2 regions of the Kitasatospora sp. NPDC059646 genome follow, and region 2 is predicted to be linked to the other one. Evidence: riboswitches for the same ligand, from Rfam matches in the RefSeq annotation. Region 2 holds a riboswitch; the other holds the start of a gene.
The links. Region 2 has a riboswitch for S-adenosylmethionine ahead of thrC (threonine synthase). Riboswitches for the same ligand answer to the same signal wherever they lie in the genome.
Positions count from the first base shown of each region.

Region 1: another riboswitch for S-adenosylmethionine. It lies ahead of ACFV1L_RS27405 (aminotransferase class V-fold PLP-dependent enzyme); the one in region 2 lies ahead of thrC (threonine synthase).

Region 1 covers NZ_JBHWDS010000046.1:49,086-56,379, reverse strand. The annotation lists gene trpD (anthranilate phosphoribosyltransferase) at 1-1,031, shown strand, start outside; SAM riboswitch class IV at 1,182-1,299, shown strand; gene ACFV1L_RS27405 (aminotransferase class V-fold PLP-dependent enzyme) at 1,347-2,723, shown strand; gene ACFV1L_RS27400 (Lrp/AsnC ligand binding domain-containing protein) at 2,728-3,009, opposite strand; gene ACFV1L_RS27395 (rhomboid family intramembrane serine protease) at 3,006-3,809, opposite strand; gene ACFV1L_RS27390 (hypothetical protein) at 3,960-4,226, shown strand; gene ACFV1L_RS27385 (NYN domain-containing protein) at 4,522-5,826, shown strand; gene ACFV1L_RS27380 (NlpC/P60 family protein) at 6,018-7,055, shown strand.
Region 2 covers NZ_JBHWDS010000018.1:12,655-19,948, forward strand. The annotation lists gene ACFV1L_RS15240 (trehalose-6-phosphate synthase) at 1-34, opposite strand, end outside; gene ACFV1L_RS15245 (glucosyl-3-phosphoglycerate synthase) at 213-1,211, opposite strand; SAM riboswitch class I at 1,351-1,479, shown strand; gene thrC (threonine synthase) at 1,497-2,777, shown strand; gene ACFV1L_RS15255 (MoaD/ThiS family protein) at 2,807-3,085, shown strand; gene ACFV1L_RS15260 (cold-shock protein) at 3,672-3,878, shown strand; gene groL (chaperonin GroEL) at 4,199-5,821, shown strand; gene ACFV1L_RS15270 (very short patch repair endonuclease) at 5,911-6,375, opposite strand; gene ACFV1L_RS15275 (DNA cytosine methyltransferase) at 6,455-7,294, shown strand, end outside.

The sequences.
Region 1 (7,294 bases), on a different contig from region 2:
CGCAGGTGGTCCGCACCTGGCCCGACCTGCTGAGCGCCCTGCTCCGCGGCGAGGACCTCGCCCAGGCCGACACCGCCTGGGCGATGGACCGGATCATGAGCGGCGAGGCCAGCCCGGTGCAGGTGGCCGGCTTCCTGATCGCGCTGCGCGGCAAGGGCGAGACGGTCGAGGAGATCGCCGGCCTGGTCGAGACGATGTACGCGCACGCCGTGCCGCTGGACATCCCCGGCCCCGCCGTGGACATCGTCGGCACCGGCGGCGACCGGGCCAAGACCGTCAACATCTCCACCATGTCGGCGGTGGCCGCCGCGGCGGCCGGCGCGAAGGTGGTCAAGCACGGCAACCGGGCCTCCTCCTCGGCGTCCGGCTCCTCGGACGTGCTCGGGCGGCTCGGCATCAACCTGGAGCTGTCCGCCGAGCGGGTCGCGGCGGTGGCCGAGGAGGTCGGCCTGACCTTCTGCTTCGCCGCCAAGTTCCACCCGTCGATGCGGTACACGGCGCAGGCCCGGGCCGAACTCGCCGTCCCCACCGTGTTCAACATCCTCGGTCCGCTCACCAACCCGGCCAAGGTGGGCGCCCACGCCGTCGGCTGTTTCGACACCCGGCTGGCCGGGCTGATCGCCGGCGTCCTCGCCCGTCGGGGCGGGCAGGGGCTGGTCTTCCGCGGGGACGACGGACTCGACGAGCTGACCATCACCACCACGTCCCACGTCTGGGTGATCCGGGACGGCGAGGTGACGGAGACCCGGTTCGACCCGCGGGAGGTCGGCATCGAGCTGGTCGGGATCGAGGCGCTGCGCGGCGCCGACGCGGAGTTCAATGCGGGCGTCGCCCGGCGGGTGCTGAACGGCGAGCGCGGGCCGGTGCGGGACGCGGTGCTGCTCAACAGCGCCGCCGCGCTGGTGGCGCTGGAGCTGACGGACGCGCCGCTCGGCGAGCAGCTCGGGGCGGCGATGGAGCGGACGGCGGCGGCGATCGACTCCGGGGCGGCCGGGGAGCTGCTGAAGCGCTGGGCCGAAGCCACCCACTGAACGTCAACGGTCCGCCCGGGGAAGGCGATTGCCCTTCCCCGGGCGGACCTCGTCGTTCCCGGGCAGGGGAGTGACGGGGTGTGACGCCGGGTGTCCACGGGGCGGACACGGGGCTTGAGTCGGCGCGGCGCTCGTGTATCGTGCTGCGCAGGTCATGAGTGGCAGCGACAAGCCCCAGCTTGCTGTCCGGCAACCCTCCGTCCGTGGCGGGGTGCCCTGGGTGAGGACCGGGCTGCGTGGCGATCCGTCCGCGCGGCAAGCGCGGACTTCCGGCGTCGCACCCCCGGGGTCCTTGTCCCGTGGAGGAGTGCACCCGTGTCCGTGACCACCGAGATCTGCGAGCCGCTGGCCGTGCTGGGCCGGGACGTCGAGGTTCCGCTGGCTTCCGGGGAGAAGGTCGGGTACGCGGCGCTGGACTACGCGGCGAGCGCCCCGGCGCTGGCCCGGGTGTGGGAGGACGTGGCGGCGTACGCGCCGTACTACGGGTCCGTGCACCGGGGCGCCGGGTACCTGTCGCAGCTGTCGACCGACCTGTTCGAGCAGAGCCGGCGGACCGTCGGCGAGTTCCTGGACCTGCGGGACGGCGACCAGGTGGTGTTCACCCGGGCGACCACCGACTCGCTGAACCTGCTGGCCGGGGCGGTGCCGGCCGGGACCGAGGTGTTCGCGTTCGAGACCGAGCACCACGCGTCGCTGCTGCCGTGGCGCCGCGAGGGCCTGACGGTCCGTTACCTTCGGGCGCCGCGTTCGCACGCCGAGGCGGTGGCCGCGCTGGAGGAGGCGCTGCTCGGCGCGGCCGAGGGTCCGAAGCTGTTCTGCGTCACGGGCGCGTCGAACGTCACCGGCGAGCTGTGGCCGGTCGGGGAGCTGACCGCGGTGGCGCACCGGTACGACGCCCGGGTGGTCCTGGACGCGGCCCAGCTGGCGCCCCACCACCGGGTCTCGGTGCGGGAGTTGGACGTCGACTGGATCGCCTTCTCCGGCCACAAGCTGTACGCGCCGTTCGGCGCCGGCGTGCTGGCCGGCCGGTCGGACTGGCTGGACGCGGCCGAGCCGTACCTGGCCGGCGGCGGGGCGAGCCGGACGGTGGCGCGGGAGCTGGACGGGTCGGTCGCGGTGGAGTGGCACACCGGCCCGGCCCGGCACGAGGCCGGCTCGCCGAACGTGATCGGCGCGTACGCGATCGCCTCGGCCTGCCGAGCGCTGACCGAGGCGGGCTTCGACGAGCTGGAGGCCCGGGAGCGGGCCCTGGTGGCGAAGCTGACGGAGGGTCTGGCGGCGATCCCCGAGGTGCGGGTGCTCAGCCTGTTCGGCGAGGACGCCGACCGGGTCGGCGTGGTGTCGTTCGTGGTGCGCGGCTGGAACAGCTCGCACTTCTCGGCGGCGCTGTCCGCCGAGTACGGCATCGGCGTCCGGGACGGGCTGTTCTGCGCGCACCCGCTGGTGCGGACCCTGCTCGGCGGCGAGGACGCCGCGCCGAGCCAGTGCGGGGCCCCGGAGCCGTCGTTGCCGGGGGAGCGCAGCCTGAACGCGATCCGGGTCAGCTTCGGCGCCGGCACCCCCGTCGAGCACCTGGACCGGTTCCTGGCGGCGGTCCGTGACCTGGTCACCGACGGCGCGCGGTGGAGCTACCGCAACGAGGGCGGGCGCTGCGTCGCCACCGAGCAGATCGAGCGGGGCCGGCAGCGCTGAGCGGCTACTCGTCCAGGCCGAGCGAGAACGCGGCCTCCAGGTCGTGCTGCGAGTAGGTGCGGAACGCGATGTGGGTCTCGGTGTTGGAGACGCCCGGGATCTTGTTGAGGCGGCCGGGGATCACCTCGGCCAGGTCCTCGTGGTTGCGCACCCGCACCATCGCGACCAGGTCGTAGGTGCCGGTGACGGAGTAGACCTCGCTGATGCCCTCGATGGCGGCGATCGCCTCGGCGATCTCGGGGATCCGGTCGACGCTGGTGTTGATGAGGACGATCGCGGTGATCACTGAGCAACTCCTGTTCGAGAAGGTGCGCCCAGGGTATCGCCCGCCGGACGGGCGGCCCAGGCGAACAGCCAGCCCGTCACGAAGCCGATCACGTGCACCAGATAGGCCACCCCGCCGCCGCCGGAACCGACCGACCAGCCCTGCAGCGCGAACCACAGCCCGAGCACCAGCCAGGCCGGCAGGCGCAGCGGGAGGAACAGCAGCACCGGCACCAGCGCGGTCACCCGGGCCCGGGGCCACAGCCGCAGGTACGCGCCCAGCACCCCGGCGATCGCACCGGACGCGCCGACCAGCGCCCGCATCCCGTCCGCGGTGTGCGCCTCCGCCACGGCGTAGCCGTAGGTGGCCAGGTAGCCGATCGCCAGGTAGCCGGTGAGGAAGCGGAACCGGCCGAGCCGGGCCTCCACGGCCGGGCCGAAGACGAACAGGAACAGCAGGTTGCCGGCCAGGTGCAGCCAGCCCGCGTGGACGAACAGCGAGGTGAGCACCGACAGTTCGGGAACCTTGCCGGGCGTGGGCGGCAGCACGCAGCCCGCCGCCGCCGGGGGCAGCGCGGAGAGCTGATCGGCCGTCAGGGGGCGGCCGCCCAGCAGCTCGGCGGGCACCGCGCCCCAGCGGTGCTCGTAGCGCTGCTCGGCGCACGCGCGGGCGTCGCCGCTGCCGTACCGCGGATTCGGGCCGGACGGGCCGACGAGCAGGACCAGCGCGGACAGCGCGATCAGCAGGTAGCTGACGACCGGGGTGCGGGCGGCCCGCTCGGCCGCCGGCGAACCGGCCCGGGCGGGGGCGGAGAGCACCATGCCGGTGAGCATTCCTCGGGGGCGCACCCGCGACACCGGGCGCTGCTCCGTCCGGGTGAGCGTCCGGGCTGTGGACCGGTGACCCGGCCCCCGGGGCGCAGGCAATAGGCTGGAGGCCCGGAAACCGGGACCAGCCGAGAGGGACCACTGATGACCATTGCCGCGCCGACCGCCGAAACCCGCTGGCGCTGCACCCTGTGCGGCAACCTCACCCGCTTCGACGTCACCCGCTCCTCGCGGGTGATCGACTTCCTGCACTTCGACCTGTCCGGCGACTCCAAGGTCGAGGAGACCCAGGTGCTCTCCGAGACCATCGAGTCGGTGCGCTGCCGCTGGTGCAACGCCGTGGACCAGGTCGAGCTGGTGGCCCGCCCCGGCGCCGAGGAGCTCACGGACGGCGCCCCCGAGCAGGGCTGACGCACTTCCACCGCCCCGCGTCCCCGTCCGTCCCCGGACCGGGGCGCGGGGCGGACTCGTCGGCGGGGTGCTGTCGGTGCGGCACGGTAGACGGGACAATTGCAAGCAGCGGCGGATTCCATCGCCCCGGCACCCGCCGGGGCCCGCCCCCGGACCAGGATCGGAGCCGAGAACAGTGGCGGAGGCAGCGAACGCGCCCGCGGGCACGGACGGGACCGCGCCCGCTCCGGTCCGGCGGACCGACGGGACCGCGACGGCCGAGGCCGCCCCGGGCTCCGAGGACGGCAACGGCGAGATGGCCGTCCGGGTGCTGCCCGAGGGCGTGCGGCGCCGGGTGGTCGGCATCGCCTCCGACGCGCTCGGCGGCATCGCGGCCGGCGAACTGCCCGCGGCGCTGCGCCCGTACGCCAAGTTCACCGCCGCCCGGCGGGCCAAGTACGCGGCGACCGCGCTGGCCGCCGCGCTGGAGTCGGACCCGGCGTTCCGGCTGCGGATAGCCGAGCGGCTGCGGCTCGGCCAGCCCGACCTGGTGCGCGCGCTGGAGGCGGGCACCGTGCCGGCCGCCGCCGATCCGATGGACGTGGCCGCCGCCGCCTACCTGGTGCGGCCGGCCGGCTGGTCCCGGCTGGTCGAGGAGGCCGGCGAGCAGGCCGAGCGGGTCGACGCCGAGGGCGTCGCCGCCGAGGCGGTCCGGCTCGCCGAGAAGCTGCAGGAGGAACTCGCCGAGGCCCGCTCCGCCGCCCGCGGCGAACTGGAGCGGCACCGCGCCGAGTCCGAGGGGGTGCGCCGGGAGGCCGACTCGCTGCGCAAGAAGGTCCGCTCGCTGGAGGCCGACACCCGCCGGGCGCAGGCCGAGAGCCGCCGGCTGGCCGCCGAGCTGGAGGCCGCCCGGGCCGCCGCCGCGACCGAGCGCAGCGCCGCCGAGAGCGAGGCCCGCCGGCTGCGGCACCGGGTCGCCGAACTGGAGGCCGCGGTGGAGAACGGCCGGCGCACCGCCCGGGAGGGCCGCAGCGTCGAGGACATGCGGCTGCGCCTGCTGCTGGACACCGTGCTGCAGTCCGCGCAGGGCCTGCAGCGGGAGCTGGCGCTGCCGGTGACGGCACTGCGCCCGGCCGACCTGGTGGAGGCGGTGGAGCCCGGTTCGGCCTCCCCGCACGACGTGGCCCGGCGCGGCCTGGCCGAGGACGACCCGGCGCTGCTGGACCAGCTGCTGGCCATCCCGCAGGTCCACCTGGTGGTGGACGGCTACAACGTGACCAAGACCGGGTACCCGCAACTTCCGCTGGAGCAGCAGCGGTTGAGGCTGCTGGGCGGTCTGGCGATGCTGGCGCAGCGGACCCAGGCGGAGGTGACCTGCGTGTTCGACGGCCAGGACCTCGACGTGCCGGTGATCATGGCCCCGCCGCGCGGCGTGCGGGTCCGGTTCAGCCGGACCGGGGAGACCGCGGACGAGCTGATCCGCCGCCTGGTGCGGGCCGAGCCGCAGGGGCGGCCGGTGGTGGTGGTCTCCACCGACAAGGAGGTCGCGGACGGGGTCCGCAAGGCCGGCGCCCGTCCGGTGGCCTCGGTGCTGCTGCTGAACCGGCTGTCGCGCAGCTGACCGGACTGACGGCAGGTCAGGGGCGTTCGGGCGGCCGGAGTGTGTCGGTGTGGTGAAGGGGCCGGGGAAGCGGATCCGGGAGCCTCCGGGGAGTGGACGCGGGGGCGGGGACTTCACTAGGGTCTGGCGTCAAACCTATATTCCGGACTATCGCCCGAACAGGTGAGTCCAGCAGGAAGAAGGAGCCCCCCTTGGCCTCCCACCGCCGTCCCAAGCAGCCGAGTCGCGCCCGGGTGACCGTGCTCACCGCTGCCGCCGCGACCGCGGTCGCCCTGTCGGCCCAGGTGAGCGCGCACGCCGCGCCGGCCCAGCCGAACAAGGACGAGGTCAAGGCGCAGGTCGACAAGCTGCTGGAGGAGCAGGAGCAGGCCGCCGAGAAGTACAACGGCGCCAAGGAGAAGGCCGACCAGCTGCGCAAGCAGGCCGACCAGCTGCAGGACCAGGTGGCCCGCGGCCAGGAGCAGTTGACCGAGCTGGCCTCCGGGCTGGCGGCGGTGGCCGGCGACCAGTACCGGCAGGGCAGCGTCGACCCGTCGATGCGCCTGATGCTCTCCTCCGACCCGGACAAGTACCTGGACCAGGCGTCCTCCTTCGACCAGGCCGCCAGCACCCAGGCCGAGACCCTTCGGTCGCTGAAGGACCAGCAGCGCCGGCTGGACCAGCAGAAGCAGGAGGCCGCGGCCGTCCTGGCGGAGCTGGACAGCTCCACCCAGGCGCTCAACGACGCCAAGAACGACGTGCAGAACAAGCTGCAGCAGGCGCAGAAGCTGCTCAGCCAGCTGTCCGCCGCCGACCGCGCCGCGATCCTGCGCGGCGGCGACGGCGCCGCCTCGCGCAGCTCGTCCCGGGTCGACCCGGCCAGCCTGCCGCCGGCCAGCGGCTACGCGGCGACCGCGGTGTCGGCGGCGCTCAGCAAGCAGGGCTCGGCCTACGTGTGGGGCGCGACCGGCCCGAACACCTTCGACTGCTCCGGCCTGATGGTGTGGGCGTACGCGAAGGCCGGCGTCTCGCTGCCGCGCACCTCGCAGTCGCAAGCCTCCGTCGGCACCAACGTGGGCAAGGACTGGCACAACGCCCAGCCCGGCGACCTGGTCATCTACTACAACGACGCGCACCACGTGGGCATGTACATCGGCAACGGCCTGGTGGTGCACGCGCCGCGCACCGGTGACGTGGTGAAGACCATGAAGGCCGACACCCTGCCGATCCTCACCATCCGCCGGGTCTGACGCCCCGAAGAATCGGACATACGCCCTATAGGGCGACAACTGACGCAACGTGACACGCCCGGACGGGTCGAGATCCTGCTGTGATCTACGACACGTCCGGGCGTTGCGTTTCTGCGCCGAATGGAGGGAAAAGCTGCGCGCTGCGCAACGAATCCCTTACTTTCGGTCAGTTTCCCAATCGAAATTGACTCAGAATCAGATTTTTTTCTGACAAGGATTTGAACGGATCACGGATCGGT
Region 2 (7,294 bases):
ACTGCTGGGGGCGTTCGGACGCGTGATCGGCCATACAGCCAACCTTGCCGTGTGATCAGCGGACCAAACCACCCGGCGCGGCCCGCACCGGGTGAACACTCGGGGTCGGCCGCCGCCGGCGCGGCCGCTCGGCGAACGCGGCGGGCCGGGCACGGCGGGCGGGAGGCGGTGCCGGGGCGGGCTTCCGCGCCGGGGCGGACGCGGGTGGGCGGTCAGCGGTTGCGGTACTCCGGGACGGTGGTCATCGGGGGGCGTTCGGTGGCCGGGACGGGGTGGGTGCGGGGGGTGAAGCCGGTGGGGGTGCGGGTGTACTGGGTGAGGAGGGGGCGGACCAGGTCGGGGTCGGCCTTCAGGCGGTGGGTGCGGTCGAGGCGTTCCAGCGCGGTGCGGTAGATGGTGGCGGCCATCCGGCCGAGGGCCTGGCCGTCCTGGTGCCGGTGGTGCCGGACGCCGACGTCGACCTGGGCCAGCGCGTCCAGCCCGACCAGTTCCAACGCATCGACCAGCAGCCCGAGTTCGACGCCGTAGCCGGTCGGGAAGGGCAGCCGCTCCAGCAGGCTGCGGCGGGCCGCGTACTCGCCGCCGAGGGGCTGGACGAAGCCGGCCAGCTGCGGCCAGTGCAGGTTGAGCAGCGGGCGGGCGACCAGTTCGGTGACCCGGCCGCCGCCGGCCGGGACGACCGCCCCGTCGGCCTCGAACGGGCGGTCGTACATGGCCTTGACCAGCTGCAGGGCCGGGTCGGTGAGCAGCGGGCCGACGATGCCGGAGACGAACGCCGGGTCGAACTCGCGCAGGTCCGCGTCGACGTAGCAGACGATCGCGCCGCTGCTGGCGAGCAGCGCCCGCCACAGCACCTCGCCCTTGCCGGGGGCGGCGGGCAGCCGGGGCAGGATGGCGTCCCGGTGCACCACCCGGGCACCGGCGGCGGCCGCGGCGGCGGCGGTGCCGTCCACCGAGCCGGAGTCGACCACCAGCAGCTCGTCGACCAGCGGGACGCGCTCCATCAGCTCGGTGCGGATCGCGGCCACGATCTCGCCGACGGTGGTCTCCTCGTCCAAGGCGGGCAGCACCACGCTGACGGTGCCGGCGGTGCCGGCGGCGCGCTTGGCGGCGAGCAGCAGGTCGAGTGGCCGGTCGGCGGCCGTCCAGGACCGGCGGCGCAGCCAGTCGGCCACCTCCGGCAGTACCCCGGGCTCGGGCTGGTCGGCCAAGATCTCGCTCCCTGTCTCGGTCCGTCTCGGGTGTCGGACGGTCGGGTTGGACGGCACGGGCCTTCGGTTACAGTCTTCGTACTGCGCTCGGACCTTCGCACGCCGGGGTCGCTCGCAGCGTACGACCACAACTTCACAGAGCTCATCCAGAGGGACTGAGGGAACGGCCCGTTGACGTCCCGGCAACCCTCCCGCGCGGCCTCGCAGGCCCGGCGGGACAGGTGCCAATTCCGGCCCGGGCGCGACCGCGACCCGGGGAAGATGAGGAGAAAGGGCCTCGCCACCATGGCTGTTGACACCCCCGCACCCGTCGCCGTCGACCTCGGTCCGGCCACCGCGCTGTCCTGTCGCGAGTGCGGCACCCGCTTCCCGCTCGGCCCGAGCTTCGCCTGCCTGGAGTGCTTCGGCCCGCTGGAGATCGCCTACGACTACGCGGGCTACGACGCCGACGAGCTGCGCAAGCGCATCGAGGCCGGCCCGGCGTCGATCTGGCGCTACGCGCCGCTGCTGCCCGTCCCCGCCGACGTGGCCGGCAAGCCGAACCTGAACCCGGGCTGGACGCCGCTGGTGAAGGCCGACAACCTGGGCCGCGAGCTGGGCTTCACCGCCCAGCTGCACGTCAAGGACGACTCCGGCAACCCCACCCACTCCTTCAAGGACCGGGTGGTGGCCTGCGCGATCGAGGCCGCCCGCGCGTTCGACTTCACCACGCTGTCCTGCTCGTCCACCGGAAACCTGGCGGGTGCGGTGGGCGCCGCCGCGGCCCGGGCCGGCTTCAAGTCCTGCGTGTTCATCCCGCACGACCTGGAGCAGGGCAAGGTCGTGATGGCCGGGGTGTACGGCGGCGAGCTGGTCGGCATCGACGGCAACTACGACGACGTGAACCGGTTCTGCTCGGAGCTGATCGGCGACCCGGCCGGCGAGGGCTGGGGCTTCGTCAACGTCAACCTCCGCCCGTACTACGGCGAGGGCTCCAAGACCCTGGCGTTCGAGATCTGCGAGCAGCTCGGCTGGCGGCTGCCCGAGCAGATCGTCATCCCGATCGCCTCCGGCTCCCAGCTCACCAAGATCGACAAGGGACTGCAGGAGCTGATCAAGCTCGGCCTGGTCGAGGACCGGCCGTACAAGGTCTTCGGCGCCCAGGCCGAGGGCTGCTCCCCGGTCTCCGCCGCCTTCAAGGCCGGCCGCGACGTGATCAAGCCGGTCAAGCCGGACACCATCGCCAAGTCGCTGGCGATCGGCAACCCCGCCGACGGCCCGTACGTGCTCGACATCGCCCGCCGCACCGGCGGCGCCGTCGAGGACGTCACCGACGCCGAGGTGGTCGAGGCGATCAAGCTGCTGGCCCGCACCGAGGGGATCTTCGCCGAGACCGCGGGCGGCGTCACCGTGGGCGTGCTGAAGAAGCTGGTCGAGACCGGTCGGCTGGACCCGTCCAAGGAGACCGTCGCGATCAACACCGGCGACGGCCTGAAGACCCTCGACGCGGTCGCCGACTCCGGCATGACCGCCGTGATCCGCCCGACGCTGGAGTCCTTCCGCGCCGCCGGCCTCGCCTCCGCCTGAACCCCCCCACGTCCGAGGAGCCACCCATCATGAGCGCCACCGTCCGCATCCCCACCATCCTCCGCACCTACACCGGCGGCGCCGCCGAGGTGACCGCCGAGGGCGGCACCCTGTCCGCCGTGATCGCGGACCTGGAGGCGAACCACGCCGGCATCGCCGCCCGCCTGCTGGACGACACCGGCAAGCTGCGCCGCTTCGTCAACGTGTACGTCAACGACGACGACGTGCGCTTCGCCGACGGCCTGGAGACCGAGATCAAGGACGGCGCCTCGGTGTCGATCATTCCGGCGGTCGCCGGCGGCTGCTGACGCCGCCCCGCGCATTCGCCCCGCCGCCGCCAGGCCCGGAATTCGGATTTCCGGCCCGCCTGGCGGCGGTTCGGCGCAGCGGCCCGGCCGGACCCGCCCGCCGGCCCTTTGCCGGGCCGGGCACCTGCGGTTTCCGGCCCGGCGGGTCGCTGGAATTCCGGCACCTGCGGGGGAGTAGAGTGCCGGTCGGGCCGTTCCCCGCCAAGGCCCGTTCCAATCCTCGTTTTTCACCGCACCGCACCTCGCGCAGGCTCCGTTCCGTCCCGCGCTCCGAGACATGCGCGGACCGCTTACCGCCCGTCCTGTCAGGCCGCCGTCAGAATTCTTCCGGCAATTTGCGGTGATACGTCCGTTATGTCCGGTGGCAATTGTCGCGCCCCATACCTTTCGCCCCGTCATATCCCCTGCGGGGCCCGGCCTTTCCGTGAAATTGGGGCCTGTTGCAGAGGGCGCATATCCGGATACATTCAGCCGCGACAGAGGCTGCGCCGTACGGGGGGGAGTCCCCACAGGCCGGCCTTCCAGACCTCCGGGTCCGCGTCCCGCGGATCTCTGAAGGGCCAGCACAGCACAAGGGGAGTTCGGAATGGCTCAGGGCACCGTCAAGTGGTTCAACGCCGAGAAGGGCTACGGCTTCATCGCGGTCGACGGTGGAGCGGACGTGTTCGTCCACTACAGCGCGATCCAGATGGACGGCTACCGCACCCTGGAAGAGGGCCAGCGGGTCGAGTTCGAGATCTCGCAGGGTCAGAAGGGTCCGCAGGCCGACATGGTCCGGGCCGCCGGCGCCTGACGGCTCCGGTAGACCGCACACACGCAGATACAGACGGCAGGTCCGTCCCCGGCGCGACGCGTCCGGGGCGGGCCTGTCGGCGTTCTCCGGCCCGGCCTGCGGGTTTCCCGGAAGGGTCGCCGGAGCGTGCCGAATGGGCTTGCACTCGGCACCCCTGAGTGCTAATCATTGGCGTTAGCACTCACAGCGTGAGAGTGACAACGGACCGGGCCGGTGAGGCCCCGGAAGCGGTAGGGGACAGGACCCCCGCTCTCCTGGGCCGTCCGTCGCGGGCACCCCTTGGTCCGAGCAGTCGACCGTGTCCCGGAGGACCACTTCTGATGGCCAAGATCATCGCCTTTGACGAGGAAGCCCGCCGCGGCCTTGAGCGTGGCATGAACCAGCTTGCCGACGCCGTGAAGGTGACGCTCGGCCCCAAGGGTCGCAACGTCGTCCTGGAGAAGAAGTGGGGCGCCCCCACGATCACCAACGACGGTGTCTCCATCGCCAAGGAGATCGAGCTCGAGGACCCGTACGAGAAGATCGGCGCCGAGCTCGTCAAGGAGGTCGCCAAGAAGACCGACGACGTCGCGGGTGACGGCACCACCACCGCCACCGTGCTCGCCCAGGCGCTCGTCCGCGAGGGCCTGCGCAACGTCGCCGCCGGCGCCAACCCGATGGCCCTGAAGCGCGGCATCGAGAAGGCCGTCGCCGCCGTCTCCGACCAGCTGCTGGCCCAGGCCAAGGACGTGGAGACCAAGGAGCAGATCGCCTCCACCGCCTCCATCTCGGCCGCCGACACCCAGATCGGCGAGCTCATCGCCGAGGCCATGGACAAGGTCGGCAAGGAAGGCGTCATCACCGTCGAGGAGAGCAACACCTTCGGCCTGGAGCTCGAGCTCACCGAGGGCATGCGCTTCGACAAGGGCTACATCTCCGCCTACTTCGCCACCGACCTGGAGCGCATGGAGGCGAGCTTCGAGGACCCGTACATCCTCATCGCCAACTCCAAGATCTCCTCGGTCAAGGACCTCCTCCCGCTGCTGGAGAAGGTCATGCAGAGCGGCAAGCCGCTCGTCATCATCGCCGAGGACGTCGAGGGCGAGGCCCTGTCGACCCTGGTCGTGAACAAGATCCGCGGCACCTTCAAGTCCGTCGCCGTCAAGGCCCCGGGCTTCGGCGACCGCCGCAAGGCCATGCTGGGCGACATCGCCATCCTGACCGGCGGCACCGTGATCTCCGAGGAGGTCGGCCTCAAGCTCGAGAACGCCGGCCTGGACCTGCTGGGCACCGCCCGCAAGGTCGTCATCACCAAGGACGAGACCACCATCGTCGACGGCGGCGGCGACAGCGACCAGGTCGCCGGTCGCGTCAACCAGATCCGCGCCGAGATCGAGAACTCCGACTCGGACTACGACCGCGAGAAGCTCCAGGAGCGCCTCGCCAAGCTGGCCGGCGGCGTGGCCGTCATCAAGGCCGGCGCGGCCACCGAGGTCGAGCTCAAGGAGCGCAAGCACCGCATCGAGGACGCGGTGCGCAACGCCAAGGCCGCCGTCGAGGAGGGCATCGTCGCCGGTGGTGGCGTCGCCCTGCTGCAGGCCGGTGTCGCGTTCGAGAAGCTGGAGCTGGACGGCGACGAGGCCACCGGTGCCAACATCGTCCGCGTGGCGCTCGAGGCCCCGATCAAGCAGATCGCCACCAACGCCGGCCTCGAGGGCGGCGTCGTGGTCGAGAAGGTCCGCAACCTGCCCGCCGGCCACGGCCTGAACGCCGCGACCAACGAGTACGTCGACCTGATCGCCTCCGGCATCATCGACCCCGCCAAGGTCACCCGCTCCGCCCTGCAGAACGCCGCCTCCATCGCGGCGCTGTTCCTCACCACCGAGGCCGTCATCGCCGACAAGCCGGAGAAGGCCGCTGCGGCCGCCGGCGGCGGCATGCCGGGCGGTGACATGGACTTCTGATCCGATTTCCTGATCGGGTCTGTCGTTCTCACGCCGAGGGCGGCCTCCTCCGGGAGGCCGCCCTTGCGGCGTTCGGCTCCTGAGGCGGGTCAGAGCTGCCCGTGGATACGGCGGGCTTCGATCAGCGCGGCCTCGACGCGCGCCGCAGCCTCGATCGGGTCCTCGTGCTCCCACACCCGCACCACAGTCCAACCGGCTTCCGCGAGGCGCTGGTTGGTGTCCGCGTCGCGAGTCCGGTTCCGCTCCACCTTCGAAGCCCAGTAGGTGCCGTTCCGCACGGCGACGGTGTGATGCTCCGGGCAGCCGTGCCAGAAGCAACCGTCCAGGAAGACGGCGACCTTGGCCCGGGTGAAGAGGAGGTCGGCAGTACGCCGCAGCTCCTTCAACGGGCGGGCGGACACCCGGTACCGAAGTCCACGTGCGTGCACGGCACGGCGCAGTGCGAGCTCGGGCCCGGTGTCCCGACTGCGGTTGGCTTGCATGCTGGCTCGCACCGCGTCGTTGGACGCCCAGGACTCGGTTTCCTTCGGTACTTCGGCCGCTTTCCCAGTCACCTCTCAACCGTATGCGACGGCACGGACGGCAGCGCTGTTCTTGCGAGTGCTGTCGGCGCTCTCCCGTAACATCGGCGAGGTGACCTCAGAGCTCTCCTCCGACACCGGTATGTCCGCCCCGAACGCAACGGCTCCGGGCGCCGCGCAGTTCGTCGTAGCCGAGTTCTTCGCCGGGATCGGCCTGGCCCGATTGGGCCTGGAGCGGGCTCAGGTGGGCTTCGAGGTGGTGTGGGCGAACGACCTGGACCCGCAGAAGAAGGAGATGTACGCCGGCCAGTTCTCCGACGCCGAAGAGCACTACGTGCTTCGGGACATCAGGGAGATCGCCTCGGACATCAGCTCCGCGTCCGTCCCCGAGAGTCTCTCGCTGGCCTGGGCGTCCTTTCCGTGCACCGATCTCTCGTTGGCCGGCGGCCGATCCGGCCTGGCAGGTCAGCACTCGAGTACCTTCTGGGACTTCACCAACGTCCTGGAAGCGATCGGTGAGCGCGACGGCGCAGTGCCGCCGCTGGTGGTGTTGGAGAACGTGAACGGGTTCGCCACCAGCCACCAGGGGGCTGACATCAAGGCGGCGATCGAGCGGCTCGACGGGCTTGGTTACTGGGTGGACGTCGTGACCTTGGACGCCCGTCGGTTCGTGCCGCAGTCCAGGCCTCGACTCTTCATGATCGCCAGCACACTGCCGCAGCCCCCAGCCGACGATCGGCGCGACACCGAACTGCGCCCTGCTTGGCTCAACCCCGCGCTCGACGCCGATTTCCGCATCCACCGGACTCTGTTGCCGGAGCCGCCCGGGCTGCGCGACACGGGGTGGACCGCCTTGGTCGACGCCGACGACGACCCGCACGTCGAGTGGTGGAACGCGGCCCGAGTGGCGAAGTTCGTCGACCAGCTCTCCGGAATCAACCTCGTACGCATG